One region of the Vibrio limimangrovi genome, then DNA from elsewhere that is predicted to be linked to it. Evidence: riboswitches for the same ligand, from Rfam matches in the RefSeq annotation. Region 1 holds a riboswitch; the other holds the start of a gene.
The links. A riboswitch is a leader RNA that binds a small molecule or an ion and turns the genes downstream of it on or off. The one in region 1 is predicted to bind cyclic di-GMP.
Positions count from the first base shown of each region.

Region 2: it holds a riboswitch for cyclic di-GMP, as region 1 does, so the genes downstream of both, ACWYU8_RS14940 (TfoX/Sxy family DNA transformation protein) here and ACWYU8_RS08620 (glycoside hydrolase family 68 protein) in region 1, are expected to answer to the same signal.

Region 1 covers NZ_JBSUGF010000007.1:188,165-203,518, reverse strand. The annotation lists gene ltnD (L-threonate dehydrogenase) at 1-234, shown strand, start outside; gene otnK (3-oxo-tetronate kinase) at 259-1,515, shown strand; gene otnC (3-oxo-tetronate 4-phosphate decarboxylase) at 1,527-2,174, shown strand; gene otnI (2-oxo-tetronate isomerase) at 2,174-2,950, shown strand; gene ACWYU8_RS08630 (GntP family permease) at 3,110-4,564, shown strand; gene ACWYU8_RS08625 (glycoside hydrolase family 32 protein) at 4,939-6,549, opposite strand; gene ACWYU8_RS08620 (glycoside hydrolase family 68 protein) at 6,622-8,193, opposite strand; cyclic di-GMP riboswitch class I at 8,464-8,548, opposite strand; gene katG (catalase/peroxidase HPI) at 9,106-11,277, opposite strand; gene ACWYU8_RS08610 (AarF/UbiB family protein) at 11,568-12,665, shown strand; gene ACWYU8_RS08605 (M16 family metallopeptidase) at 12,722-15,354, opposite strand, start outside.
Region 2 covers NZ_JBSUGF010000010.1:101,825-117,178, forward strand. The annotation lists gene aat (leucyl/phenylalanyl-tRNA--protein transferase) at 1-92, opposite strand, end outside; gene ACWYU8_RS14900 (glycine zipper 2TM domain-containing protein) at 133-609, shown strand; gene aroA (3-phosphoshikimate 1-carboxyvinyltransferase) at 771-2,051, shown strand; gene ACWYU8_RS14910 (YciN family protein) at 2,116-2,364, opposite strand; gene topA (type I DNA topoisomerase) at 2,814-5,447, shown strand; gene glgC (glucose-1-phosphate adenylyltransferase) at 6,255-7,472, shown strand; gene glgA (glycogen synthase GlgA) at 7,462-8,934, shown strand; gene ACWYU8_RS14930 (alpha/beta fold hydrolase) at 9,060-9,863, shown strand; gene ACWYU8_RS14935 (TVP38/TMEM64 family protein) at 10,035-10,715, opposite strand; gene ACWYU8_RS14940 (TfoX/Sxy family DNA transformation protein) at 10,892-11,482, opposite strand; cyclic di-GMP riboswitch class I at 11,599-11,687, opposite strand; gene purR (HTH-type transcriptional repressor PurR) at 11,954-12,958, opposite strand; gene torD (molecular chaperone TorD) at 13,391-14,038, opposite strand; gene torR (two-component system response regulator TorR) at 14,292-14,999, shown strand; gene elyC (envelope biogenesis factor ElyC) at 15,097-15,354, opposite strand, start outside.

The DNA of each region.
Region 1 (15,354 bases):
CGTATGAAGCATGTGGTCGATGGCGATTACTCACCAAAATCAATGGTCGACATCTTTGTTAAGGATCTCAACCTTGTGTCAGATACAGCCAAAGATCTTAAGTTTCCTCTGGCGCTTTCTAGTGCAGCACTGAACATGTTTGTCAGCGCGAGCAACGCAGGTTTTGGTCAGGAAGACGACAGTGCGGTAATTAAAATTTTTGATGGCATCACGTTGCCAGGCGTAGATAAGTAAGCGCAGTAAGGTGGAGAAGTAATTATGTTATTAGGCGTTATCGCAGATGACTTTACAGGCGCAACTGACATTGCAGGTTTTCTGGTTGAAAACGGCATGCGCACTGTGCAATTAAACGGAATCCCAACAACAGAGATTGAGGTAAACGCAGACGCGGTAGTGATCAGTCTGAAGTCTCGCTCTTGCCCTGTCGATGAAGCAATCAAAGACTCCGTCACTGCTCTTGAGTGGCTGCAAGAACAAGGCTGTCAGCAGTTCTACTTCAAGTACTGCTCAACGTTTGACAGTACATCTGAAGGCAATATCGGTCCTGTGACCGACGCTTTACTGGCCGAGCTCGGTGAAGACTTCACGATTGTTTGCCCAGCTCTGCCAGTGAATGGTCGCACGGTTTACAACGGACATTTATTTGTGTTCGAGGACCTGCTAAGTGACTCAGGCATGCGCAATCATCCAGTGACACCGATGACCGATTCAAGCTTGATCCGCATGATGAATGCTCAATCAAAAGGTACAACCGGATTGGTTAACTTCCAAACGATTGAACAAGGTGCAGAGGCCGTCACTCAACGTTTTACTGAACTTAAAGAGCAAGGTCATCGTTACGCCGTCGTCGATGCGTTCAACGCCCAGCATCTGGTCACGCTGGGACAAGCGGCTAAATCGCTAAAACTTATTACTGGTGGCTCAGGTCTGGCAGCAGGGCTGGCTAAAAACTGGGCTGAACAGCTCGAAGATCAGAGCAATGCCAAACAAGAAGGTAAACCGGCGAAAGCACCAGCAGTGGTATTTTCTGGTTCGTGCTCTGTGATGACCAATCAACAAGTTTCGGTTTACAAGCAGCAAGCACCCCACTTTGCTATCGATGTTGAGACATGCCTGACAAATGAGGATTACTCAGATGTCGTATTTGATTGGGTAATGACAAACATTGAGAGCGAGCTTGCTCCTTTAGTCTACGCAACGGCAGACGCGAGCACGCTAAAAGAGATTCAATCGAAATACGGCGCTCAGGCTTCAAGCCATGCAGTGGAACAGTTCTTCAGTAACTTAGCCATCAAGCTTCAATCAAATGGCGTGAAGAACTTCATTGTTGCAGGCGGTGAAACCTCTGGTGTCGTGACTCAGAGCCTTAAAGTGAAAGGCTTCCACATTGGCCCTCAGATCGCACCGGGTGTGCCTTGGGTTAAGTCGGTAGAAGGTGAACTTTCTCTGGCACTTAAATCTGGCAACTTTGGCGATGAAAACTTTTTCGCTAAAGCACAGTCCTTCTTTGCATGAGTGAGGTACGAATGAGCAACAATTCTAAGACGGAGCAAGAGCTTCGGGAACAAATGGTAACACTGGCGCGTTCTATGTTTGAGCGCGGCTATGCCACCGGTGGTGCGGGCAACCTTTCGATAAAACTAGCAAATGGTCACTTTCTGGCAACACCGACTGGTTCTTCATTTGGTCGCCTTGTGGCAGAAGAGTTATCAGTAGTGGATATCGATGGGAATCACATCTCAGGTAAGAAGCCTTCAAAAGAAGTGGCTTTCCATCTGGCAATTTACCGCAACAACGCTGAGTGCAATGCAATTGTGCACCTGCACTCTACTTACTTGACCGCGCTATCTTGTCTGGAAGGGTTGGATCGTGAGAACGCGATAAAAGCGTTTACTCCATATTATGTTATGCGTATCGGAGAGCTACCCGTTATCCCTTACCTTCGCCCTGGCGACCCACAGATTGCAGAGGAACTGTCTCAACGAGCAAGCGATTACCGCGCATTCTTACTGGCGAATCATGGCCCGGTCGTGACCGGCACTGACTTTGAAGATGCGGTGGATAATGCAGAAGAGCTCGAAGAAACAGCGAAACTGGCGTTCATTCTTAAAGACAAAAAGATTCGTTATCTAACGGATGCAGAGGTCCAAGATCTAAAAGGGAGAGGTAAATAATGGCTAAATTTGCAGCAAATCTCACTCTGTTGTTTACAGAAGTACCATTTCTGGAACGTTTTGAAAAAGCACACCAGGCGGGTTTTAAAGCGGTGGAATATCTTTTCCCTTACGCATACGAGCCACAGGAACTGGCAGACAAAATGCAGCAATTTGGATTCGAACAAGCCCTGTTCAACATGCCTCCTGGTGACTGGGATGCTGGCGAAAAAGGCTTTGCTGCAATCCCTGGCCGCGAAGATGAATTTAAAGCCAGTGTAGACACTGCGTTAATGTATGCCGACAAGCTGAATTGCAAAAAGGTACACGCGATGTCAGGCATCGTTGATAAGCAATTTACTCGTGAGCAACATGTAGAAACGTTTATCGCTAACATTCGCTATGCCGCAGACAGATTTGCTGAGCACGGCATTGAACTGATGCTTGAACCTCTAAATAGTCGCGATGTTCCGAACTACTTCATCGCTCATCAGCGTGATGCGGTTGAGTTAATTAAGCAGGTCGACCGACCAAATGTGAAGCTACAGCTGGATCTTTACCACGCACAAATTATGGATGGTGATTTAAGCACCCTTATCCGTGAGGTTACGCCGTACACAGGCCATATTCAAATCGCTTCAGTACCAGAAAGACATGAACCTTCAGAAGGAGAGCTGAACTACCCACACCTGTTCAACGTGTTGGATGACTCAGGTTACCAAGGGTGGATTGGTTGTGAATACAACCCGAGAAACACCACAGAGCAAGGCCTCGATTGGGTCAAGCCATACCTATAACTTATGAAGATGTAACAAAGGTTTTGCTCAACAAAGCCAGACAACAATATAAAGCGTATTTAATCAAAAAGATTAAATGTGACAAATAACAATAAGTGCTGTGGGCATCGATAGGTTGCCCACGAGCACACCCCTACACACGAGACAAAGGAAACAAAAATGGACGGAGCATTAATAGGAATTGTGATTGGCATCATTGCCATGATGGGGATGATCGTAAAAACGCGCATCCCAGTAGCACTCGCAATGGTTATTGCCAGTATCATCATGGGCCTGTTTGCAGGAATGGCTCCGACGGAGCTCATTGACGCGATCAAAGCTGGCTTTGGCGGCGTTCTGGGCGGTATCGGCCTAATCATCGCATTTGGCGTTATCATGGGTGCGTGTTTTGAACGCTCTGGCGCTGCGGTCCGCATGGCGAAAACTTTCGTAAAACTTTGTGGCAAAGGTCGTGAGGATCTCGCGCTTGGTTTCACCGGCGTACTCGTGGCAATCCCTGTATTCTGTGACTCTGCGTACATCATTTTGCACTCTCTTGTCCGCGCAATTTCACGTGATACGGGTAAATCAGCGGTTGGCTTAGGCGTAACGCTTGCTCTAGGTCTGCTGATCACTCACGCACTTGTTCCGCCAACACCAGGCCCAGTTGCTGTTGCTGGTATTCTTGGCGTAGACCTTGGTGAATACATGCTTTGGGGTCTGATGGTATCAGTCCCGATGATGCTGCTATCTATGATTTATATTCGCCGTGTAGGTAATGAATACTACCGTGTACCAAATGGTGAATCTTGGATCACAACTCAAGCAGATTGGGCAAACCTTGAAAAAGTAAAAGCGACAAATGACAAAGAACTACCTGGTAACTTCTTATCGTTCGGTCCTATCCTGATCCCTATCGCACTTATCCTAATCAACACGTTGGTTGGCAAAGGTGATTCAGCACTACACGTGGTTCTTTCTCTGCTGGGTAACCCTGTGGTTGCGGTTGGTCTAGGTGTTCTAATGGCGCTTTATGGTCTGACTCGTAAGATTGACCGTAAAGATATGGTTGGTTCAATGGATGATGCGTTATCTACAACAGGCTTAATCCTTGTAGTAACAGGTTGTGGTGGCGCAATGGGTGCAGTACTAAAAGCATCTGGTGCTGGTCCACAGGTTGCTGAAGCTATCGCAAGCAGCGGTATTCCACCACTACTAGTTCCATTGGCAATTGCATCTATGCTTCGCCTGATTCAAGGTTCTGCGACAGCCTCTATGATGGTGGCAGCAACTATGACTCTGCCTCTTGTAGAAACTCTAGGTCTGGACCCAATTTTCGTTGCACTAGCGTGTGCTGTAGGCCCTGTTGGCTTCTCTCACCTGAACGACTCTTACTTCCACATCATCAACCGTACGCTAGGTATCACTGAACTGGCGGATCAATTGAAGATTTGGACTGTATCGTCAACTGTCGCATGGGCGGTCGGTGCATCAATTGTTATGGTACTGAACTTGGTGTTTGGTCAAGGTGGTACCTTCATCGACCCACTAGTGCCAATCGCTGTTCTTGTCGCTGTTATCATTACGGTGAAAGTCAAAAGCGGCAAACCAAGCTCAGTTCAATCCGTAGCTTAATCAAAAAGTCATCGATAAATAAAGAGGCTCATATTGCAGTCAGCAGTATGAGCCTTTTTGTTATTGTGATGAGATATTCTCTACACGCGCTTTACTTTCCCCCAAGGGTAACCCTTATCCTTATGTCTACATTTCTCAACAATAGAGAGGACACATCATGAGCTGCTGTAATAAGCCCCCACGTGGTGGTAGTAATGATCTTGGATTAATGATGAAGTTTTTTCTGGTTATGCTGGCTGTCATTCTTGCTTTAGCCTTAATTGCAGGCATGTTTTAGTTAGTCTGTTTGGCGACTATCAGAGACAAATGTGATCAAATTAATGGAAAGCCATCACGCCCTCTTAGCTTGCCAAATTAAACTCTTATTTCTTCGCTCACTCACCAGAGTAACGCTGAATCGGAGCAACCTTCAGTGGCGTGAGTGTTAGGTTACGCAGCACGCTGGTGCCTCCAATGGAAACCGCCGAAAGCTCATTGGTATCCTGAACGCCAAATATAAGATTAGAAAGTGATATCTCTCCATCGTTAACGAAAACCTCTACGGAGAGCGTATCAACAATGATGTCTAGTTTTACGACACCGTTGTAGGCACGAACTACCGCTTTACGTTCCTCACGATATACATCAGGCATCAAGCTTGCTATTGCATCCCTATCTCGTCTGATAAACACGGCTTTGTCTTCGAAGTTATATCCAACGATAGCGTAATGTTCCCCCTTTTCCTTTAGTCGGAACTGAACTTCTTTAGCATCGGAGTGTGTGTCAATGTCAACTTTCAGGCGGTAAGCGTCAGATATCGGCTTAGGGAAATCTGTCCCCGATGACTCTAATACTTCGAGTGTCGAGCGAGTATAAGCTTCACCTTCAAGTCCGGCTATTGCCTCAATCGGCTGGGAGAAAAGGACTGATTTTCCGCCTACAGAATGCAGTTTTATTTGACGAACAATAGAATCAGCGGCGCCATGCCATGCTTTAGTGGGCAACTGGTTGGCATAGCCCCAATTGTTGAGCCAGCCAATCGCGTAACGAGATTCAAGACGCTGGACAGCCCCTAAGTTGGGAGCTTCCCACGACACCATCGCATAAAAATCAGCTCCTGCGTCCAGCCACTGTGGCTCTTCGCTTTCTGGTATAAAGCGTTTTCCATTCCAGCTTCCAATCCAGTAAGCCGTGCCCGTCGTTTTTCCTGTTCTGAAACCATTCGCGCCGGATGCAAGCACCCAGCGAATATTATTAGGATCACCATCAAGCGAGAGTTGAAACAGATCAGGACATTCCAGAAGGCCGAGGTCATCACGTTGGAAGTCGGATTGATGCGTCCAGTGCTTCAAATCTGAGGACGAATAAAAGCCGATTTTGTTCCCCTCAGCAAGCGCCATTACCCATTGACGGTTCTCCTCATCCCAAATGACCTTGGGATCACGCCAATGTTCAGCCCCTGGGTTATCCATGATTGGGTTATCGTCATACTCTTTAAAGTGGTAACCACCATCGGTTGAAACGAAGAGTGACTGGCGCTGTACACCGTCGTGCTGCTGAGTCGCAATAGCAATAACCGCTCCGGCGCCAAAGCCCGCCGTATTGTTGGTATCAACGACGACACTACCCGTTTGAATATCGCCAAGGCCATTTTTATATTTGTGAATAGCTACCCCATGTTCCTGCCAATGGACTAGGTCTTTTGATGTCATGTGATACCACGCCGTCCCATTCCCATTTGGGTAATCAGCGTTATAGAGATAGTAGAAATGCCAGACACCATCGATGAAGAAAGGGCGCTGAGGATCGTTCATCCAGTGTCTGTTGGGAGTAATATGTATCGCCGGTCGATAAGGGGACCAGTCTGAAGGGCGAGTAAATTGAGACGAGCTGGCAGACGCTAATTCAACGCCAGAAAGTGAGAGACTGACAGTAAACAAAGCAACTAAAACGCAGGCAGTAGTGACAAGTCTTATGCCCGTCAGTGATTTCGGTTTAAAGCGCATAATCCTTCTTATTACCATAGAGGGGCGAATTACCCGTCCCTCTGATTTATGACATGTACAACTTCAGGAATTCTATTTAAGCGTTTTTTGGATCACGCCGCTCGGATTCACGTTCACATTTGCAGGGATATCCGCCCAGCCACCTAATCCACTCGTCCCATAAGAGTAATCAACCTCTGATGTGTCACCATCAATCAGGATTTTCACTGTTGGAGCCAAAGTACCACCACGTCGGAAGTTTTCTTTAACGCCGATAGTATCGATGAATGATTGAATCAGTCCATCAGGCATCACATAGTGTGAGTAAGACTGGAAGTGACCTGCTGGCTGGTTGTAATCTGGGTCGTAAGGCGTGCCCGGGTAGAAGTTCAGGTTTGTTGGGTTACCAAGTACAAGACCTGAACCTTGGTTCAGTGGTTGGTAATCACTACGGATGCCATCACCTACAAAGCCATACACCCCTTCCGGACCAGTGATACCACTTGCAAATGTCGTACTGTGGCTGATAGTGAATAGGTAGTATTTACCATCTTTTTGATAGATCTGAGGGCGTTCGGTCTGGTCAGTAACACAGTTCGCCGAAAGGATCGGTGGTAAAAACTCCCACTCGGTAAGGTCATCATTCGTCGCTCGCGCTAAACCAACGTTACCAATCTGGAATGTCGCACCCGATGCATTCACATCTCTGACTGTTTCAGCGTACGAGTCACCATCCTGATAACCTAGATCTTCCTCGGTACACTTAGCCGATCCCCTTTCCATTGCTGAGTTACCTTCAAAGACCATGAAGGTTTCGCCTGGATGAGCAGGATCTTCGAACGTAAACGGGTCACGGAAGTTAAAGTAAGGGTTCTGTTCAGCCGTTTGGTAGTAGGTGCCGTCAGCTTCCAGAAGATTAATCACCTTATCGAATCCGGTGAATTTCACGCCATTTTTATTCGCGTGTATCTTACCGACGCTGAGTGCAATGCGTGGGTCATATGGCTTGATGTCATTGCCGTTTGAGTCACGATAGAACGCAACATCGGTAAAGAAAAGTTTCACTTCACCACCCGGGAAAATTCGGGCAGAACCAGACCATTGTGTCTGATGACTGTATGACTGATCCTCAAAGATTTGTCCGGTGACACCTTCGTCAAAAACAAGGCCACCATAAGTCCAGCCACCGTTTTCTGGGCGTTCCTCTGCTGGAATGCCCGCAGGACGATAGAAGTAGCCGATCTTCGCATACTGGTGTCGTTCATCAAAGCCTAGGCTTCGATCCGCAACAAGTGAGAAAATAATCTCCTGTCCGTTCACGCTATATTGGTTGGCATCTGCGTCAGTCAGTGGCCATGAATCCCATACCCATACCTGCTCATTGGACATGTCAGGAAAATCCTGAGGGACGCTCGGCATCGTGTACTCTTGTGGCATAGAGTTCTCACGTGACCCAGCCATTGGATCAGACATACGCTTGAGCTGACGAGCATCAGCACGGGTCCATTTAGCCGTAAAATTACTCTCAGGAGCGTAAGCTTCTTGAGTGTGTAACGTTGGCTCTGGACCAGGTTGAAGCTGTGCTGCAAAAGCTAACTGACTTGCCGCTGTTCCCATTAAAATCCCTAAAATAGGGACTCCCGCTTTCATTTTTGTCGAACGCATTTTACTTACCTCTGTTAATAAAATTCTCAAAATATTCAATTTTCCAGAAGTGGTTAACCCTCAGAAATGTCACAAACTATCAACGGCATAACCCATTCGAAATCATCTAAAAATCACATCAATTTCGGTAACGTTCCCGAAATTAGATAAAACTTAGCCATTCACAGCGAAACAGAATCAACAAATGACTGAATGCATCCGTGAATGTAAATATCAGACCAAAGAGTTTGATACTAAAAATCGAACGAATTTAATAAGTCGAAATACAAAACTGGCGGTCCCGCTATCATAGGAAATGTCCGTTAGATCGGAGACTTTGCGTCACCCCCTTTCGGAGGTTTTGCCTTTTCAGTCATGCATCCTACAAGAGAAGAGATGATGAACTGAGTGTGGGTAAGCCTTTGCTAACCACGCGAAAAAGCATAACAACGAAAAATGACAATTCAAGATCAATAAGATTAAGGATATAAAACTCTGACAATAGTCAGACATCCGAACGCCTTTATATATGAATACGCGTACCTAACAAACCCTTAATGAAACTGACTTGGATCCGGTTACAATAAAATTGTTTAGATATATTAACGTCTCTTTCATAAATAACTGATTTATTGACTAAAAACTGGCATTTTTATGACAATAAATTTAATAATTTAAATATAGAACAAATTTCATACACAACAACGAACTCACATTGGTTTCACTCAAAATAGAAAGGGAACGTTACCAATTGTTCAAAAAGTGTATTTGGGTAAGATAAAGCGATACATATCTGCCGTTACGATTTTCATTCAAGCAACGTTATGCAAATAAAAAATGTCTGGCATGGATACGCAAAAAGCCAGCAGAGATACTGCTGGCTTTTAAACACGAACACTGATTACTCAGTCTGTATTTGACAGAATTAGTTCGTTAAACCAAATCGAACCTGTCAGCATTCATCACTTTCGTCCAGACAGCGATGAAGTCTTTGACAAACTTCTCTTGGTTATCATCCTGCGCATAAACCTCAGCGTAAGAGCGCAAGATAGAGTTTGAACCAAACACAAGATCCGCGCGAGTTGCAGTGAACTTCACTTCACCCGTTTTGCGATCACAAATCTCATAAGAGTTGCGGCCTGTTGGTTTCCAGCTGTATGCCATATCAGTTAGGTTGACGAAGAAGTCATTCGTTAATACACCAACGCGGTCAGTGAACACCCCATGCTTGCTACCACCATGGTTTGTACCAAGCACACGCATACCACCAATCAGGACTGTCATTTCTGGCGCGGTTAAACCAAGTAGTTGTGCGCGGTCTAGCATCATCTCTTCTGGAGTAACTGTGTAGTGCGTCTTCTGCCAGTTACGGAAAGCATCGGCCAGCGGCTCCAGAACGTCGAATGACTCTGCGTCAGTTTGCTCTGCTGTCGCATCACCACGGCCAGCGGAAAATGGCACGTCAAAGTCAAATCCTGCTGCTTTCACCGCTTGTTCAATACCGACGTTACCCGCAAGAACAATCGCGTCTGCAACACTGATACCAAATTCTTCCGCCACTTGCGTTAACTCTCCCAGCACTCGCGCCAGACGTTCTGGTTCGTTACCTTCCCAGGCATTTTGCGGGGCTAAGCGAATTCGCGCACCATTTGCTCCACCACGAAGATCCGAACGACGGAATGTACGAGCACTGTCCCAAGCAGTAGCAACCAAATCGGAGACACTCAGGCCAGTAGCGGCAATCTTCGCTTTAACCGCTTCGACATCGTATTGAGTGTTACCCGCTGGAATTGGGTCTTGCCAGATTAAGTCTTCAGCCGGCACATCTGGGCCAACGTAACGAGCTTTAGGGCCTAAATCACGGTGAGTCAGTTTGAACCAAGCACGAGCGAAGACTTCATTGAAGTAAGCTGGGTCTTGGTAAAAACGCTCTGAAATCTTACGGTAGTCAGGATCGACTTTAAGAGCCATGTCGGCGTCCGTCATCATTGGGTTGTAACGGATTGAAGGATCTTCTACGTCGACAGGCTTATCTTCTTCGGCAATTTCTACTGGTTCATATTGCCAAGCACCTGCCGGGCTTTTTGTCAGCTTCCATTCGTGCTCAAGCAGCATTTTGAAGAAACCGTTATCCCATTGTGTGGGATGAGTGGTCCACGCGCCCTCAATACCGCTGGTCACAGTATCACGGCCGATACCACGCGATGTATGGTTGTTCCAGCCAAGGCCTTGCTCTTCAATATCTGCGGCTTCAGGCTCTGGCCCCAGTTCGGCGGCATCACCGTTACCGTGCGCTTTACCCACGGTATGACCACCAGCGGTTAGTGCTACCGTCTCTTCATCATTCATCGCCATGCGAGCAAAGGTGACGCGCATATCTGCTGCTGTTTTAAGTGGATCCGGATTACCATCAACACCTTCTGGATTCACGTAAATCAAGCCCATCATCACTGCAGCCAGAGGGTTCTCAAGATCACGATCACCTGAGTAACGACTACCTTCGCCACGTGACGGAGCTAACCACTCTTTCTCCGAGCCCCAGTACGTGTCTTTTTCAGGGTGCCAGATATCTTCACGACCGAATGCAAAGCCAAAGGTTTTAAGACCCATTGATTCGTACGCCATGTTACCCGCCAGAATCATTAGGTCAGCCCAGCTGATTTTATTGCCGTATTTTTTCTTGATTGGCCACAGTAAACGACGAGCTTTATCCAGGTTGCCGTTATCTGGCCATGAGTTTAGTGGCGCAAAGCGCAGATTACCGGTAGATGCACCGCCTCGACCATCAGCAGTACGATAGCTTCCTGCTGAGTGCCACGCCATGCGGATCATCAAACCGCCGTAATGACCCCAATCCGCTGGCCACCACTCTTGGCTATCTGTCATCAGATCTTTTAGATCTTTTTTCAGCGCTTCGACATCAAGCGTTTTCAACGCTTCACGATAATTAAAGTCTTCGCCCAGAGGGTTGGTTTTTTTATCGTGCTGATGGAGAATATCTAGGTTTAGGGCATTCGGCCACCAATCCATAACAGTGGACCCCGTAGATGTCATACCGCCATGCATCACTGGGCACTTCCCTGCAGAATGGTTATCTTTACTCATAAAGTTCTCCTTAAAGAGATAAATATCTTTTTGTAAGTGAATCTCATTTCCTTGAAAAATAACATAAGCTCTTCTCCAATTTTCAAACACTTATCTCTCTATCCATCGTTTAAGAACAATACGACAGATCGGTCGGAAAGGGATGACACTCACATCCAGCTCATCCTCCCCAAACTTTAATCCCCATTATGCACCTCAACGCTCAGCCTCTTAGTTTATGAAGTAAGGAGGATTCACAAACTGACACTCTTGATAAAATAATCAGAATCAATAGGAAGATGGGCATTCACATGGACAAACGTCAAAAGCAGCAGATGCAATTTGAAAAGAGCGGAGAAAATCTCATCGTTGGCAATATTGACGATTGTCCGATATCTCCGGAACAATTGGCTCGAACGACCGATGCTTCTCCTTATGTCGTTGAGGCTTTTCAAAGTGGATTAACGGCTGAAGTGTTTCGGGTAAGGTTTGGCGGAAAAGACTACACTCTGAAAAAGAAGCTCCCTGAAGCCATGGTGCAAAATCTTAATGGACAGCTGTCGTTCCTGAATGAAGTGCAGCGTCGTTCTGATTTGCAAAAGCAGAAAGATTGTCCCGACAAATCCCACGACTTCGCCTGTATTGTTCCGACGGTCTACGCGGACTACCGTTTAGGTATCATTCTGTCTGACTGGATTGAAGGCAAGCCAGTTAGTTCCGTTTCCTCTTCATTGCTTTACCAACTATTTTCTACCTTGTCAGCATGCGAAAGAATTGGCCTGTTCGAATGGGATTTATGCGCAGGAAACTTGCTCGTGGATGATGGCTACAAACTGTGGCTGTTCGACTTCGGCTACATGTACCCATTCGATCCGTTAACAGAGCTCAATAGCGACAGTCTTAACGCACCTATCTTTCAATTCTGTGAGCGCTTCGAAACCCGATTCCTTTCTGGATGGTTGTTAGAACATAATTGCTCTAAGAAAGAGTCATTGGCAGTGTTTAAAAACGTAAAGCACGAAGCTCTGAAAATCCTCTTCGAACAGTGTGAGTGGCTACGCAAAAACAAGGCAAGCGAAGCTGTCATCCATGCTAAAGAAGGACAACTTTTCAAATATCAGGCTGCCTTGCAGAGCACGCAGCAGTTAGAGAAATTGTTTATTGTTGAGATGTTCCGTTCTCATGTTCTGGATATTGAGGATGACATTGATGGCAAGAGCTGCACGGCAACCACGTTAAAACGTGTGGACACCGTTCTTGAGATGATAAACGATCATTATGACTTCCTCCGCGAACAAGGAGCACTTTTCTATCACAATGAAGGGAAAACAAAACCAGAGCTGATCGACGCCTATCGAGAAAAACTTGCTCTGGTGAGGAAGTATCAACTCGATAAACGCCATCCCTAGTAAAAGATCGCTTGCCTAGGTTTCCAATTTAGACCTTATGACTAAGCCACTATACATTAAAGTGGATTTAAAATGATCGTCGTACGTTTTGCTCGCGGCCCAAATACCGAACGTGCGCGAGACTGAACTTCTTCCAGAGTGACACTTCTGGCCGATTTTTCAACGTTCAGCAATACATCCAAGCCGTAATCATGCACCAGGTAACGGCCATAAGCCCAAGCTCGTTGGCTCGGCTTGTCTTCCATTCCCTGCATGGCGACCATCAATTGTTGCGCCGCAATATCGACCTCTTCTTGAGTAATGTTTTCTGCCAAGTGATCAAAAATTGTATTGAGCTGGCGGTCCATCATTGCCACATCTTTTGGATTTATCTGGGATTCAAAGATCCAATCCGAAACTCGCTCACGATCTTGTATCATCGGGTAAATACTCGGGTTGTAATCCAGACTCAACTCTTCACGTAATTGGTCCAGAATGCGTGCCGTACTGATACGCTGCAGGATATCGACTATCATGGTATCCCTCCCACTTTGGGCATCATCGTTGGCGTTGGTTAAGCGCTGTAAGTAAAGCGCCGATGGTTCATGGCCATCTGTCATGACGGAGCGACTCGGAGCATCTGGGTTCAATGCCACGTGGTAATCAATTGGCTCGCCGGGACTCATTTCGATGGAAGCAACATACTTGCTTAAAAGTGGTTCAAGTTGATCTGGTTCGATATCCGCAACCACCACCATTTTGAAGCCGCTATTGAACTTAAATAAACGCTTGTGAACCGCCAGTATCTGTTCAGGTGTTACATGATCAACGCCGTTACTGTCTAAGATGCGGTGACGACTATCAGGCAGATAAGCGTTGACGTTCGCTTCCTGAATCAACTTACCCGTCGGTGATTCAAAAAAGGCACGACGTTGCTGTTTAAACTCTTGCTTCACCGCAGCCAGTTGGCGTTCATCGACTTTTATCTCTGTAGCGAGGTTATACATTGCATTCAATGCATTTTCTAAACGCGTTTTTTGCGTGGTCATTTTGACGCCGTGACTAGTGGTATCCAGCATTGGGACAAGAGCAATGTTATTTGCGCGTAAGTAACCATCCAGCTCCGCCCCTGAAAACGCCCCTAACCCGCTTCTTACTGTTGCCATCGTAGCGATTTCAAACGCCGGATATAGCGATTTATCCAGTGCGGCTTTGCCTCCTTGGCTGGCAAAATACAGGTAAGCCCGGCCTCCGGCTTTATGATCTTGTTGGAACCACACGTCTACACCATTGGAAAGCGTGTAGACCTCAAAACCTCCAGACTCTTTGCGCGAGCTTATAATGCTGCCTTCCTCAACTGGCTGAAGGAATCCATCAGACGCAGTATAGCCCTGTGACTCAGAGTCCAAAGCAGAAGGCTTTTGTCCCGGCTGGAAATAAGCCGAGTTCAACGCTGAAAAAGCACCGGCAAACTGGGTGCGCGTTTCACTTTTACCCATGCCAATAGAAAAACTCGGCGCTTGGGACAAGAGCTCTGCAAGTTGAGCATTTATACGGTCTAAAGTGGTAATGTCGAGAAATGAGGCCAAACTCTGTGCGTAACTCTCTTTTGACTGGCCGGCGCTGTTTTGCTCTAACTGAAATACCCGTGATTCTGCATAGCTGTTTGGTTTGCGTTTACTCCAGTCGGAGTCCAGATTCGCCAATTCACCTTGCCAGTTCGCCATGATGCTGTCTAATTCCGTTTGGGTAACACCATAATCACGCAGCGAAGATAACGTGCTGATAAACAGTGTGTGCATCTGTTCACGTCGCTCTGGCGCAAATGAGATACCAGCAGACACCATACGGTGATAGTTAGAATAGTATGGCTGGGCATACGCGTACTGAAAGGGCACCGCAGCGTCGTTAAGATCCGCAATCAAACGTTGCTGGATTAATTGTCCTGCCACTTCATCCAGCCATTCCAAATGTTGCTGCTCAATGGTTTGACGACCGATAGCGCCCCGCTCAATGACAAGATGCAAACTTGGTGACTCAATGGAATTACTAAGTAAGATTTCGTTTTTGGTGTTCACCCGAATGTCGCGACGCTTTTTGACCACGTCGTCAGACGTACTTTCCCAACTGGAAAACGTCTTGTTAATGAGTTTCGAAAGCGAGTCGACATCCACATTGCCAGCAATGATCAATTCAGCATATTGTGGCTGATACCACTTTTCATAAAAGCTTTTTAGTCCTGACGATGTCGCATTTTCAATCGAGTCTCGCGTACCAATTGGCTCATGCTTCCCATAAGGTGTGCCTTCAATTGAAGCCTGATAAGCATTGAGGGCAAAAGGCTTATCATCCGGATTTGTGCGTCGCCATTCCCCCAAGATTACGCCTTTTTCTTTCTCGACTTGGGCAGCTGAAAACGTCAGACCATCCCCAATGTCCCGCATCCAGATTAACGCTTCTTGCAATTTACTTTGGTTCGCGAGATCTAATTTGTACCCCGTTTGCTGATAGGTAGTGAACGCGTTGATATCCGCACCAAAACTTCCGCCGGACTGTTCGAACAATTTAATCGCTTCGTTACCAGAAAAATGGTTGCTGCCATTAAACGCCATATGCTCGACAAAGTGCGCATAGCCTTTTTGGTCGGCGCGCTCCTGAAACGACCCGATGTTCATTACCATACGGACTGAGATCTCTTGATCTTGTGTCG
Region 2 (15,354 bases), on a different contig from region 1:
CCAAAGGCCAGTAAACCATTAGGTTCGCGCAGTGCCTTATATGGGGATGGAAAGTTGAATGTGTTATCAAGTTCCGTTAAATAAATTGCCATACAGAATTCATTACCAACATTTACGCCAGAGGAGTTTGTGATGACCCGAACACAAAACAGAGTGAAAGCATGGTTTTGGATCATACTGCTTTTGCCATTATTCGCCAATGCAGCGTACGAAAGAAATGTTGCAAAGCCGGTAAATCAGGTGATCTATGGGACCGTCGATTCGGTCCGATACATTACTCAACAGGAGGTTGTTCAGTCTAAAAGTAGTGGTTGGAAAACGTTACTTGGTGCAACGATTGGAGGTTTAATCGGGAATCAATTTGGCGGTGGAACGGGCAGAGAGGTTGCTACTGCTGTCGGCGCATTAACAGGTGCTGCTGTCGTGCAAAATCAAAGTATGGGCCAATTTACTGTTGAATCTCAGTTGGTTGAACTGTTGATAAAGGTTGATGGCGATAAACTCATCAATGTGATTCAGGATGTCGATAAGAACATGCTGTTTAGCCGTGGTGATGAGGTTCGTATCTTGTATTTTGATGATGGTGTACGGGTAGATACGGTCTATTAAGTCTGTGCTTTCAGGTAAATAGATACGTTGACTAATTATTCATAAATTAGCGTAGATTTGCTCTGGTTTTGTATTGGTTTTTTCGTTAGTCTGAATCCACGAAGAATTGTTCAGCTCTCATCAAATCGTGAAATGAGAGCACAAAGGATTATCAACTTTCAATGGAAAGCCTAACGTTACAACCAATCAATAAAATCCAAGGGGAAGTAAATCTTCCTGGCTCAAAAAGTGTTTCTAACCGAGCGCTTTTGCTTGCGGCTCTAGCCAAAGGTACCACTCGCCTGACCAACCTTCTTGATAGTGACGATATTCGTCATATGCTTAATGCTCTTACCACGCTTGGTGTTCAGTATCAGTTGTCTGAAGACAAAACTCAGTGTGTTGTTGAAGGGCTTGGCCATCCGTTTTCTGTGTCTGAGCCAGTAGAACTATTTTTGGGTAATGCGGGAACGGCAATGCGTCCGCTGGCTGCTGCACTTTGTCTGGGCGAGGGTGAATACGTATTGACGGGTGAGCCGCGCATGAAAGAGCGTCCAATCGGTCACCTTGTCACTGCGTTACAGCAAGCTGGTGCCAATATTGAGTATCTGGAAAACGAAAACTACCCGCCATTAAAAATTGTGGGCACGGGTCTTAAATCGGGCACAGTGTCGATTGATGGTTCCATTTCAAGTCAATTTTTAACCGCTTTCCTGATGTCAGCGCCACTTGCAGAAGGTGAAGTTCGCATTAAGATCGAAGGTGAATTGGTCTCCAAACCCTACATTGACATTACTCTTCATATCATGAAGCAGTTTGGTGTTAATGTCGTAAACAATGACTATCAAGAATTTGTTATTCCTGTAGGTCAGCATTACGTTGCACCAGGTGATTTCCTGGTTGAAGGGGATGCGTCTTCAGCGTCTTACTTCCTGGCTGCCGCCGCGATTAAAGGTGGTGAAGTTAAAGTCACAGGCATTGGTAAAAACAGTATTCAGGGCGACATTCGATTTGCTGATGCGTTAGAAAAAATGGGCGCAGAAATTGAGTGGGGTGAAGATTACGTCATTGCACGTGCGGGCAAGCTAAAGGGGATTGATATGGATTACAACCATATCCCTGATGCAGCAATGACGATTGCGACCACCGCTTTATTTGCTGAAGGTACAACAGCTATTCGCAATGTTTACAACTGGCGCGTAAAAGAAACCGATCGCTTGTCTGCGATGGCAACGGAACTGCGTAAAGTCGGCGCAGAAGTTGAAGAGGGTGAGGATTACATTATCGTTAAGCCTGTCGCGCAGCTAAAACATGCGGCGATTGATACTTATGATGATCATCGTATGGCAATGTGTTTTTCATTGGTTGCCTTGAGCGATACCCCCGTGACAATTAATGATCCTAAGTGTACGTCGAAGACATTCCCGGATTACTTCGATAAGCTTAAATCACTGAGTTGTTAGCTGTTTTTCGAATAATAAAAAACCAGAGCATGTCGCTCTGGTTTTTTATTTCACAACTTACGGACTATTTGATTAGCGTAAATTCTTTTGAAAGGTGATGCGCCAGATATTTGAACATGTTGAAAACAGCCGTGGTGTTCATCGTTGGCATCCCTTTTTCGTCAAGAAAATACTCGCCTTTAAATACTAAAACGTCATCTTTTTCTTCTACACTTGTCGCGCGCATACCCTTGATGTAATCATCGTGTTCCTGGATGATTTGGTTCGCGATTAAAAGAAGGTCGAACTCTTCAATAAACTTTCTATCAGACATAACGTTCCCGTCATTCATTACTAATTTAGTGCTAAGAAGTATACCTACATTTAACATGGTCTCACAGGCCCAATCTACAATGGTTTGCAAAGACCAACTCGGCTTCGAAGGCTGGAGGCTGAAGTTAGTTGGTTAACGCCCGCTCGTCATGAGAGAAACCTAAGGTTACACTCAGTAAATAAAAATATTTTGTGATGAGTAACAAAATTTCCTGAATTCGATTAGCAGTAGTAAAGTTTGCCTGCTTAGATATGCCGCTCAAGGTCTTTCTTTTTGATGTATAAAGACGATGAATTGTCAACCAATCGGATCTGAATTTCAAAAAAGCAGTTGATCTTCTTTTCATCTCGCACAATAGTAAAAAAAGAAGCAATGAAATAGAACATTATGCGGGTGGGCCTCAAGTCGGGGTTCTACCCGCATTATTATGAAGGACGTTAGAGTCAGTTATGGGTAAATCACTCGTTATAGTGGAGTCACCAGCCAAGGCAAAGACAATAAATAAGTACCTTGGAAAAGACTTTGTTGTGAAGTCTAGTGTTGGTCATGTGCGTGATCTGCCTACGGCTGGTCAAAGCACTGGTGAAAAAGCTGCTGCCATTTCTACAAAAGGGATGAGTGCTGAAGAAAAAGCACGAGTCAAAACAGAGAAAGATCGCAAAGCGCTGATCAAAAAAATGGGGATTAACCCATATCATGACTGGGAAGCGAACTATCAGATTCTTCCTGGCAAAGAAAAAGTTGTCAGTGAACTACAAAAATTAGCTAAAGATGCTGATTGCGTTTATCTCGCAACCGATTTGGACCGCGAGGGGGAAGCAATCGCATGGCACCTTCGTGAGATCATCGGTGGCGATGAAGAGCGATACAAACGAGTAGTCTTTAACGAAATTACCAAAAATGCTATTCAGCAAGCTTTCCAGACTCCTGGTGAGTTGAATATGGATGGCGTTAACGCACAACAAGCACGTCGATTCATGGACCGTGTGGTTGGTTTCATGGTTTCTCCACTGCTGTGGAAGAAAGTCGCACGTGGTTTGTCTGCGGGGCGTGTTCAATCGGTAGCGGTTAAGTTGCTGGTAGAGCGTGAACGAGAAATCAATGCGTTTGTACCAGAAGAGTTCTGGGATATTCACGCGAATACTAAGACAAAAGACAAGTCTGATTTCAAACTGCTCGTTGCGCAGAAAGACGATGTTGCGTTTAAGCCAGTCAACGAGACAGAAGCGAAAGCTGCAGTTTCAGTGCTTGAAAATGCAAGCTACGAAGTGTGTAAACGCGAAGACCGTCCGACGAAAAGTAAGCCGTCAGCACCTTATATTACTTCAACACTGCAACAGGCGGCGAGTACGCGCTTAGGCTACGGTGTTAAGAAGACCATGATGCTGGCGCAGCGCTTGTATGAAGCAGGTTACATCACTTACATGCGTACGGACTCGACTAACCTGAGTACCGAAGCAGTAGACGCCGTTCGTGACTACATCGGTTCTGAATTTGGTGATAAGTACCTACCATCGAAACCATTAACCTACGGTAGCAAAGAAGGCGCACAAGAAGCGCACGAAGCAATTCGTCCTTCAGATATGTCTGTGAAGTCCGAGGACTTACAGGGTGTTGATACTGACGCTCACAAACTTTATTCGTTGATCTGGAATCAGTTCGTTGCGTGTCAAATGACGCCAGCAGAGTATGATTCTACGACCATCAGCGTTAAGGCGGCAGAATACACGCTTAAAGCGAAAGGTCGTATTCTTAAGTTTGACGGTTGGACTCGTGTACAACGTCCAATGGGCAAAAACGAAGACACTATCCTGCCAGCGGTTCAACTTGGTGACAAACTCGATCTTGAATCGCTAGATCCGAAGCAGCACTTTACCAAACCGCCAGCACGTTTCACTGAAGCCGCATTGGTTAAAGAACTGGAAAAGCGTGGTATTGGCCGCCCGTCTACTTACGCTTCCATCATTTCTACGATTCAAGATCGTGGTTATGTGAAGGTTGACCAGCGTCGTTTCTACGCTGAAAAAATGGGTGAAATCGTTACTGACCGTTTGGATGACAGTTTCAACGATTTGATGAACTACGACTTTACTGCTCGTATGGAACAGAAACTGGACCAAATCGCAGAAGGAGAAGTGAACTGGAAATCGGTACTCGATAACTTTTTCGCTGACTTTACCGGCGATCTGGAGAAAGCGGATCTTGACGAGTCAGAAGGTGGTATGAAACTGAACCACATCGTAATGACAGACATCGAGTGTCCGACATGTGGTCGTCCAATGGGTATTCGTACCGCATCTACCGGCGTGTTCCTGGGATGTTCTGGTTATGCGTTGCCACCGAAAGAGCGTTGCAAAACCACGATTAACCTCGGTGATGAAGAGGGCATCATCAATGTCTTAGAAGAAGACGTTGAAACGGCAGCACTTCGCGCCAAGAAGCGTTGTCCGATTTGTGAAACGGCCATGGATGCTTACCTTATCGACGATAAGCGCAAGATGCATGTTTGTGGTAATAACCCGAACTGTGAAGGCTACATTGTTGAATACGGCGAGTTTAAAGTGAAAGGCTACGATGGCCCAGTTGTCGAGTGTGACAAGTGTGGTTCGGACATGGTGCTTAAGAATGGCCGTTTCGGTAAATACATGGATTGTACGAGTGAAAATTGTAAAAATACTCGTAAGATTCTAAAAAATGGTGAAGTCGCTCCACCGAAAGAAGAACCGGTACATTTCCCTGAGTTTCCTTGTGAAAACTCGGATGCTTATTTTGTACTGCGTGATGGCGCGTCTGGTCTGTTTATGGCCGCGAGCAATTTCCCTAAATCTCGTGAAACCCGAGCGCCACTCGTGTCTGAGTTAACCCGTTTCGTAGAGCGTTTGCCAGAGAAGTTCAAGTACTTGGCAACTGCGCCACAGGAAGACCCTGATGGTCGTCCGGCAGTGGTTCGTTTTAGTCGTAAAACGAAAGAAAACTATGTCCGTACAGAAGACGATGGTAAGCCTAGCGGTTGGACTGCACTGTACATCGACGGCAAATGGGAAGTGACCGACAAGCGCAAAAAAGCAAAAGCAGAAAGCTAATTTCGATGATTTTTGATGAGTAGTAGGGCAGCGGATTCGCTGCCCTATTTTTTTCAGTTTTGCCTCTCTACCACTGTCATTCCAAATGTACGTTCACTCAAATTTCCGGCAATTTAATTTCGGTTTTTTGAATCTCATTTCTTTAAGTGTCCTGATTTCATTTTATAGTCATATGTATGACGTAATCTCAAACGCTGTGCGATTCCAACTTAAACAAGCAGCCTGGAAAGTTTAGAGATAACGAGCTCAATAAATTGAACGCTATTGTGTAGTTATTCAGTTCGTAAATTGTTTTCAGAATGTAATCCATTACTTGGCCTTGTGTGATCTACATATCGTATTGGGTAACTAGTACCTACCTTGCACACAGAATGGCGTATTTAAAATTGTAATTAAGATTCTGCTTGGATAATTTACTACATAATAAATGCAACTATATGCATTATTTAGCGGCGAAAATTAAGAACTATTTTTGGCTCAAAGGAAGCTGACAGGGTACATATACTGAAAAAGTGTTCACTCTTTGCGAGCAGAGCTAGGGTGAGAACACACGGTATTCCCTTCACCGTAATAAAACGCCTTTGCCGTTATTACCCCAATTCGGGATGACGTCGAGTGCGAATTAAGAAAGTAAGTACGCCTTAGATTAAGATATTGTGCATAGAGATAAATGCCATATCTATTATGTCCGCATGACAAGAGCTCAGAGAAGCCAAATACGGACTAAAATAATGTTCACTTGATACCCCAATTTACATTCGATCAGGTGGACATCCATTCCAAGCTATAACGATATGGAGAACAACAATGGCTGGTGTATTGGGAATGATTCTTGCTGGTGGTGAAGGCTCTCGTTTGAGACCTTTAACTGAATCTCGTAGTAAACCTGCAGTACCGTTTGGCGGTAGCTATCGACTGATTGACTTTGCGCTGAACAACTTCGTGAATGCGGATTTGATGCGCATTTATGTGCTCACTCAATTTAAATCTCAATCTCTGTTTTATCACTTAAAGAAAGGTTGGAATATTAGTGGGATAACGGATCGTTTCATTGACCCAATCCCGGCGCAAATGCGCACTGGTAAGCGCTGGTATGAAGGTACAGCCGATGCCATTTATCAAAACTTACGTTTTATGGAGCTATCTGAACCAGATCAAGTTTGTATATTCGGCTCTGACCACATATACAAAATGGATATCAAACAGATGCTGGACTTCCATACCGAGAAGGGTGCGTCACTGACGGTTTCTGCTTTACGTATGCCGCTGAGTGAAGCATCCCAGTTTGGTGTGATTGAGGTTGATAGCGAAGGTCGTATGATTGGCTTCGAAGAAAAACCTGCAAATCCAAAATCGATACCAGGGGACCCTGATTTTGCACTGGTGTCGATGGGGAACTATGTATTTGAAGCCGAGATTCTGTTTTCTGAACTGATAGAAGATGCGGATAATGAAGAGTCTTCGCATGATTTTGGCAAGGATATTATCCCTAAAATGTTCCCTCGTGGTGATGTGTATGTTTACGACTTTAGCACCAACCATATTACCGGTGAGAAGGAAGAAGTGTATTGGCGTGATGTCGGTACTATTGACTCGTACTGGCAAGCCCATATGGACTTGCTAGCGAAAGATGCACCGTTCTCGTTATATAACCGTAAATGGCCACTGCATACCTACTATCCACCGTTACCACCTGCAACGTTTACCGATTCCGACAACGGTCGAGTGCAGATTATCGATAGTCTGGTCTGTAGCGGCAGCTACATTCGTGGCTCTAGAATAGAAAAATCTGTGCTTGGTTTTAGAAGTAATATTGCATCTGCTTGCGATATCAGCGAATGTGTACTCCTTGGTGACGTTAAAATCGGTGAAGGCTGTGTTTTACGTCGAGTAATCGTGGACAAAAACGCTGATATTGCACCTGGCACTCAAATTGGGGTAAATCTTCAAGAAGATAAGAAGTTATTCCATGTGTCAGATGACGGTATTGTCGTCATTCCTAAAGGAGCAAGAGTTGGCTACTAACAACTTATCTATTCTGTTTGTAGCGTCTGAAGTCGAAGGATTGATCAAAAGTGGTGGCTTGGCAGATGTTGCCAAGGCACTGCCTGAAGCTCTTCACCAACTTCAGCAAGATGTACGAATTACCATTCCAGCGTACAATGGTATTAAAAACTTGGCTGATGCTGAGGTCTTGTTAGAGACGCAATTAACATCATGGCCACATACAGAATATCGAGTATTGAGGCTTTTTCTCGGTGATGTGCCGGTCTATTTGATAGATTGCCAGCCATATTTTAATCGCCCATCTATGTACGCGGAAAATAACCAAGCTTATCCGGACAACGGAGAGCGTTTTGCTTTCTTTAGTGCTGCGTGTTTGGATATGTTACCAAAACTGGATTTCAGACCAGATATCGTGCATGCCAATGACTGGCACACAGGACTTGTTCCGTTTTTGTTGAAACACCGCTATGGTTCAGATCCATATTTCGTGAATACACACAGTGTGATTTCTATCCATAACGCAGTGTTCAAAGGTGTGTTCAGCTACGATGATGTGCAATGCCTTCCAGAGTTTCAGAGCCGAAGCGTTCACGATGCCGCAGTAAGTTCAACTCACATCTCAATGCTGAAAGCGGGCGTGATGAATGCTGATAAAATTAATGCCGTGAGTCCTACCTATGCTGAAGAATTGAAAACAGAGTTAGGCAGTCACGGAATGTCCTGGGAATTTCAGCAGCGAGCGCACGACTTAGTCGGTATTCTCAACGGTTGTGATTACTCGGCGTGGCATCCTGACACAGACAGTTACCTACCATCTAACTACCAGGCAAACTTCGACAGCATGGTGGCAGGCAAAAAAGCGTGTAAAACTGCACTGCAACAAAGGTTACAGTTAGCTGAATCAGATTGTGCGATGTTTGGTATGGTTTGTCGTCTTACTATGCAAAAAGGGCTGCATTATTTGCTGCCTGCATTGGCGGATTTCCTCAAACACGATGTACAACTTGTTTTGGTCGGAACGGGAGATCCTTCTCTGGCTGCTCAGGTGCGTGATGTTGCGGCTGAGTACCCTAACAAATTTGTCTTTGTTGAAGCTTATGATAACGAGCTAGCTCACTTAGTTGAGGCTGGGTCCGATTTCTTTTTGATGCCTTCTGAATTTGAACCATGTGGTTTAAATCAAATCTATAGTATGGCTTATGGCACCTTGCCTATTGTGCGCGGTGTAGGAGGCCTGAAAGACAGCGTCAATGACTATGATTCTGACCCTTCTAATGCTACGGGGTTTGTCTTCTATGAGCCAACACCGCAAGCGTTGCTGTTAGCTATGCTCAGGTCTCTACTGCTTTATATTCAAGATAACGCTGAACTGAAGCGAGTGCAGCTCCATGCGATGCAGCAAGACTTCTGCTGGCGAAAGGCCGCGGAAGAATATTTGCAGCTTTACCACTCAGCGTTAAAGCTGTTTATTCCGCATTGATGCCATTTAAGCTAACCTAAAATTGTAACAAAAGGCACCGGTAAAGGTGCCTTAGTTATCTAGAGTGGGCGGAGTGTGGTAGGATTACCTCACTCAATTGATAAACTTGTTTTTTACTTTGGTATATGACTCAGCCACTACTTTTCCATAAAACCTATTTGCACCCTACCAGTAACGAGTGGGTCGTTTTTGTGCATGGTGCTGGTGGCAGTTCTTCGATTTGGTTTAAGCAAATTAAAGCTTATAAGCAGCACTTTAATTTGTTGTTGATTGATTTGCGAGGACACGGCAAGTCAAATCAGTTGTTAAAAGAGCTGATGACGAGTCGTTATACGTTTACTGAAGTTACACAAGACATTTTAAAAGTATTGGATCATCTGAAAATCCAATCGGCTCACTTTGTCGGGATGTCGTTAGGCACGATCATCGTGCGAAATATTGCAGAGTTGGCGTCTGAGCGGGTTAATTCAATGGTATTGGGTGGGGCGGTGACTCGTCTCAACATTCGCTCACAAATTCTGGTAAAGCTGGGTAACTTTGGCAAACATATCTTGCCGTACATGTGGCTGTATAAACTGTTCGCCTATATCGTGATGCCACAGCGTAATCAACGAGAGTCTCGTCACTTGTTTATTCGAGAAGCTAAAAAGCTTTGCCAAAAAGAGTTTAAGCGCTGGTTTATTTTGGCGTCAGATGTGAACCCGTTGATGAAGTACTTTAAAGACCGGGAATTAGAAATTCCAACGCTCTACCTGATGGGGGACAGGGATTATATGTTCATCCAGCCAGTGAAAGAGATGGTTGCGGCACATAAACTGAGTGTATTGCTCGAAATCCCAAATTGCGGTCATGTTTGTAATGTAGAACGTCCGGAAGACTTCAATCAGCACTCGATTGAGTTCATCAAGCAACAAAGTTTAGTTGTTTAATCTATAAGGTTCTAGGTCCTAGGTTTTAGGCCCTAGGGGGAGCTCTCTTTCTGTACTCAGTTTTCTGTAAGCGAAGCGCTCTGTATCCCCATACAACAAATACCAACGTTTAATCAAAGCACCGCAGTTCCAGCGAGCAATCCTAGGATCTAGGATCCAGGGCCTATCCCCTTAACTACCTAGAGCCTTTGGTCTTACTTTCTTCATCACCCATTTGGCAATGATAGGAAACAGTCCCAGCAAAGCAAATGAAGCTAACACACCAGGTGAGACGATATCTGACAAGCTTTCGATATTGGCCAATTGTGTCCCTGCATTGAGATAGACGGCCGTCCCTGGGAGCATACCGATTTGGCTCGTGAGATAAAAACGGCCAACGTTCATCGGAGTTAATCCCATCAATAAATTGATCAGGAAAAAAGGAAAGACGGGAATCAAACGTAATGAAAGCAGATAGGACGAGCCATCGTTTCCAACACCTTGGTTGATAGCTGTGAGCTTTTTCCCGAACTTGGTTTGTACCCAGTCTCTTAATAGGTATCGGCTACTCAGGAAAGCAAGGGTTGCGCCTATGGTACTGGCAAACGAAACCAAAACTAAGCTTATCCAAAAACCGAATAGAGCAGCACCTAATAGAGTAACGACTGCTGCACCGGGAATAGAGAACGCTGCGACAGCGATGTAAGCCAAGAAATAGAGGGTCGTTGCAATAATAAAATTTTGTTCGATATAGGCATTCAGTGCCTCTTGTTGAGATTTAGCGTTTTCTAATGTTAAGTTCTGACCAAAGTTAACGGCTAAAAGAATGACCGTTAAGAGCAGTATTAACCCAAAAATGAGTTTTCTGTTCATAATCGTACTCCAGTTGGGTTACTTTTCTCTAAAACGTTAACAGGTACCATTTGGGAGGAAAGGGACCTGCTAACTATTGTATGTTTTACAGACTAATAGACAGGTTAAGGTCTAAAAAAATTTCAAAAAAAACCGCAGACTAAGCTGCGGTTTTAAAACTAATATCAGAAAAGCTGTTAAGAAAGCGCATTTTTCAACTCTTCTCGGCGAGACTGGGGAACGACGCTCCAATGAGTGCCGTTAATTGCGCCCTCTAAGGCCCAAAGCAGCTCAATGCTTACCTTTGCAGAATGTGAGTCACGTATCGCTTTATAGGCGCTTAGAGCGCCTTTCTGTTCTAACTGCTCTACTGATTCAATACCCGCCTTCTTTAGCATTCGCTCGGTAGCCAGCCTCAGGTTGGGCAAGTCTTTCAATCTGTTCGGCTTAGTACTGGCTTGTTGCTTTTTTTCTAATTTGGCCTGTGCTAACGACTGCTGCGCTACTTCTATCAAACGCTCACTTGATTCCCATAAATCATTGGAAATCGCGTAGTATTTAGTAACGACCGGAAACCCACGCTTTTTATATACGTAGGGTTTGAGTCCTTGCGTCTCGAAGTTAGATGAAGTTTGTTGGTCTGCTCGGATGTGAAGTTGATCATTCACAACCAGTGCAAACATCGTCTCATCAGCGAAAAGTCCAAAGCCACCAAACATTGAGCGCGACTTGATTGTACCAAGTGCCTCAAATAGCTTCATAGAATCTTTGAGTATCGGTTTATCCATGATGTGTTATCTCGGTGTAATTAACATTACGCCACCAAAAGTCAGGTCCGAGAGGTTAGCAAATACATACAGGAACAATGTCATTAAAGGGTAAACTCATCATATGTATATTTGCCATCGGTAACCCCGCTACCTTCCATTAATCAAATGGTTCAGGCCGGAAGCTTTGCGTCCCACCCTTTCGGATGGTTTGCCCTGTGCGTGACCTGTCGAGAATACTTTGTCTCTTGAATTAACATCACATTCTAGCGAATGAAGTGTGATGTTAGTTCAGGAAAATTAATCAAGATTATGTCTTGGTGTTCATATCTTGGGCAAAGGTTTTTCAACGAGAGGTATGGGTGTGAGAAAAGGACTACACGCAGCTAAAACAGCAACTTACCAAACATTTAACTTTTAGTCGTAGCGTTATTGAGTAAAAGGCTTATGTTGAGACAAAAAATAAGCGCTCCGGAGAGCGCTTGTTGCCAATTAATTGAGCTTTTTCACTGTATTACGAACGACCAGTTCTGGCTGCATTTCGAAAATGCGCTTCTCGTGCTCTTTGTCTTTAATGCGTTCAAGTAAAATTTCGAATGCATTTTTACCAACACGGCGTTTCGGTTGGTGAATGGTCGTAAGTGGCGGAGAAAAGTATTCTGCCAATTCGATATTGTCATAACCAACCACGGAAACATCGTCCGGGATCTTAATGCCATTTTGTTGTAAACGACTCATTAAGCCCAAAGCCATTGTGTCGTTGAAACAGAATACTGCGGTAGGACGCTTTTTCATTGCGGTAATTTTGTCAGCAACCAGAACCGCGGTATCACATTCAAAGTTACCTTCAAGAATCCAATCTTCGTTTACGGGTATATTCGCTTCTGCCATTGCTCGGCGGAAGCCCATAATGCGCTCTTGGCACGCGAGTTTTTCGAAGTGACCACTTAAGCAGGCAATATCAGTATGACCGTTGTCAATCAGATACTTAGTTGCGATGTAGCCGCCTTCTTCTGAGTTATCCATGATCTTGTCGGCTTGTGAGCTCTCAGGGCCCCAATCCATGACCACTTTTGGAATATCAGAATGACGGTCAAGCATCTCTTTTAGTTCTTCCGTCAGGTCTGAACACATCACTAAAATCCCATCCACACGCTTTTCAGCCAGCATTCGAATGTAATCGCGTTGCTTTTCGTAGATACCACCGGTATTACATAGGATCAGAGTGTAACCTTGACGATAACAGTAGCTTTCAACACCATCGATAACTTCTGAGAAGAATAGGTTAGTCGATTGAGTTACCAACATTCCGATGGTACGAGTTGAGTTACATTTCAAGCTACGAGCAACTGCGCTCGGTGCGTAATTGAGCTCATCAACTGCTTTCATTACTTTTTCTTGAGTTGCTTCTGCAACAAAACGCGTCTTGTTGATGACGTGCGAAACTGTAGTAGTAGAAACGCCGGCTAATCGAGCAACGTCTTTTATAGTGGCCATAAAGGTGTCCTGTATCGAGCTACTAATATACCTTGGAGTATAAAACCTTTTACTGAGTGCCTTTTGTAAACTTAGTGCCGCATAAACGTGTACGCTGAATCTGTTTCGCAGTGACAGCTCCGAAAACGGTAGAAGGTCTGTAGCAATACGGTTGATGAATATTATCGTCTTTCTCTGAGCGAAGAAGAGAACGTCAACCTAGTAAGAAAACACAAAAACCGCTTTATTTCAGCGGTTTACATAAAAATCATATTTAATCGTTTGCGTTCACATTTTAGCCCTATGTGGGTTGGCTGGCAATGACTTCAGCAGCAGATTTGTGTCTTTTATGTCACATTTTGATTGCTAAAAAAGCAAGCAATGGGACTCAATGAAGGGCAAACGAATAAAAATTGGGGAGCGCGAAAATAGGCTCCCAATCATTGGTGGCAATTATTCACCAAGAAGGTAAGCGCTGTCTAGTTTGCAAAATGCAACTAATAGTTGCGCGACGCTTGCGTAGAAACCGAAATCATCCATTTGCTGACATTTTGCTGCAAATTGTGGCAGCCAAGATAAGAGTTGACGTTCGATGAAATCATTCTGATTTGAGAAGGCTTGTTCCATATGTTTTTCTTGTTCGAGCTCATTGGAACGGATAATCATGCTGCCTAAAAAATCGAGTTCTACGGCTAAGTGATCGGCAGGTTCGTTAAGCTTATCGTCAATTGGTACGCCGAAATCAGCCATCAACTTCTCCATCTCTTGTGTTGATTTGTTATTCAGTAAACCTGTTTCGCAAATGTACAGGGAAGCATAAGGCGGAGCCCCATACTTTTCTGTTTTTAAGAACAGTTCACAAAAGTCGGCGGCGAGTGCGAGTTGGGCATCTTTACGGTTTTGTAATCGGTTCAGTGCATCTACCAGAACGTCAATTGAAGGTTTTAGAGTGTCATTTTCACTTAAGCCAGCTAAAAAACTCCGAATTTCAACACTGTGGTAAGCTTCCAGCTCTTTGTCTGCCAGTTCTTTGACAAACAAGCTAGAAAACCACCAGTAAATTTCGGCGCGTTTTTCATTAAAAGCTTTCACTTCTTGCATTCCAGGCTCCTCAATGATGTTTTATGTGTCGCATCATAAAATCACTAACGGATGTCCTTTAAGTGTAATCAATTAATAACGACAACTATGATGTTTTCTGGCCAATTATGTCCGTTTAATAATGACGTTTCGCAAGCTTGTTTTGAATCAAAAAAAGCGTGAAATCTTGCCTTTAAATCTGCCAGTGACTAGAAATGTGAATAGTTATGAATAGAATACATCTTGGATAAGCAAATGACGGAAAGTGGTGTAAATGAGCTATCACGTATTAGTCGTAGAAGATGATGTTGTCACGCGTAGTAAGCTGGCGGGATACTTCCAAAACGAAGGCTACACCGTTAGTGAGGCAGGGAGCAGCGCAGAAATGCGTGAAACACTGCAAGCGGGTGATATTGACCTGATTATGCTGGCTATCAACTTGCCGGGTGAAGATGGCCTGATGCTTACGCGTGAATTACGTAGCCAATCCGATATTGGTATCATATTAGTCACAGCACGTACGGATAGTATCGACAAAATTGTTGGCCTTGAAATGGGGGCGGACGATTATGTCACAAAGCCTTTTGAACTCAGAGAGTTATTGGTTCGCGTTAAAAATCTGTTGTGGCGAATTTCGACCGCACAGAATGGTTCGAAGTCATGCGAAACCAACGAACAGCACATTGTCCGTTTTGGTGAGTGGACATTTGATATCCAACGCCGCGCTTTGAGTCGCAGTGGCGAGCCCGTTAAACTCACTAAAGCAGAGTATGAGCTCTTGGTGGCGTTATCCTCTTACCCGAATCAGGTCCTAAGTCGTGAACGTATTTTGAATATGATCAGTCATCGAGTGGATGCGCCTAATGACCGTACCATTGATGTCTTAATTCGGCGTATGCGCGCCAAGATGGAATATGATCCCAAGAACCCACAAATTTTTGTCACGGTTCATGGAGAAGGCTACATGTTTGCCGGTGATTAATACCAAAAAGAAAAGCTCAAGAAAAAGGAGAGCAACTGAATCTGCTCTCCTTTTTTGTTCCGCTAAATTACCTTATGTAATGCACTCTATGCATTCGCTACTGAGGCTCTACCATCGGAGTCTCACCAACGGTGTCTCGCAGGCGTTGCCAGATGCTGCCAAGATATTCATGCCAGAAAAGTTCTGTTTGCTCTAGGTAACGAGCCTTTGGTGAGTATTTATCCCAAGCTTGGTTCACTTCTTCAATCGCCAGGAAGTTGGTCGGCGCCGGGATCGGTCTAATACCTGCTGCATTAAATTCATACAGTGCGCGGCTCATATGGCTGGCAGAGGTAACCAAAACGATTTCCTTTTG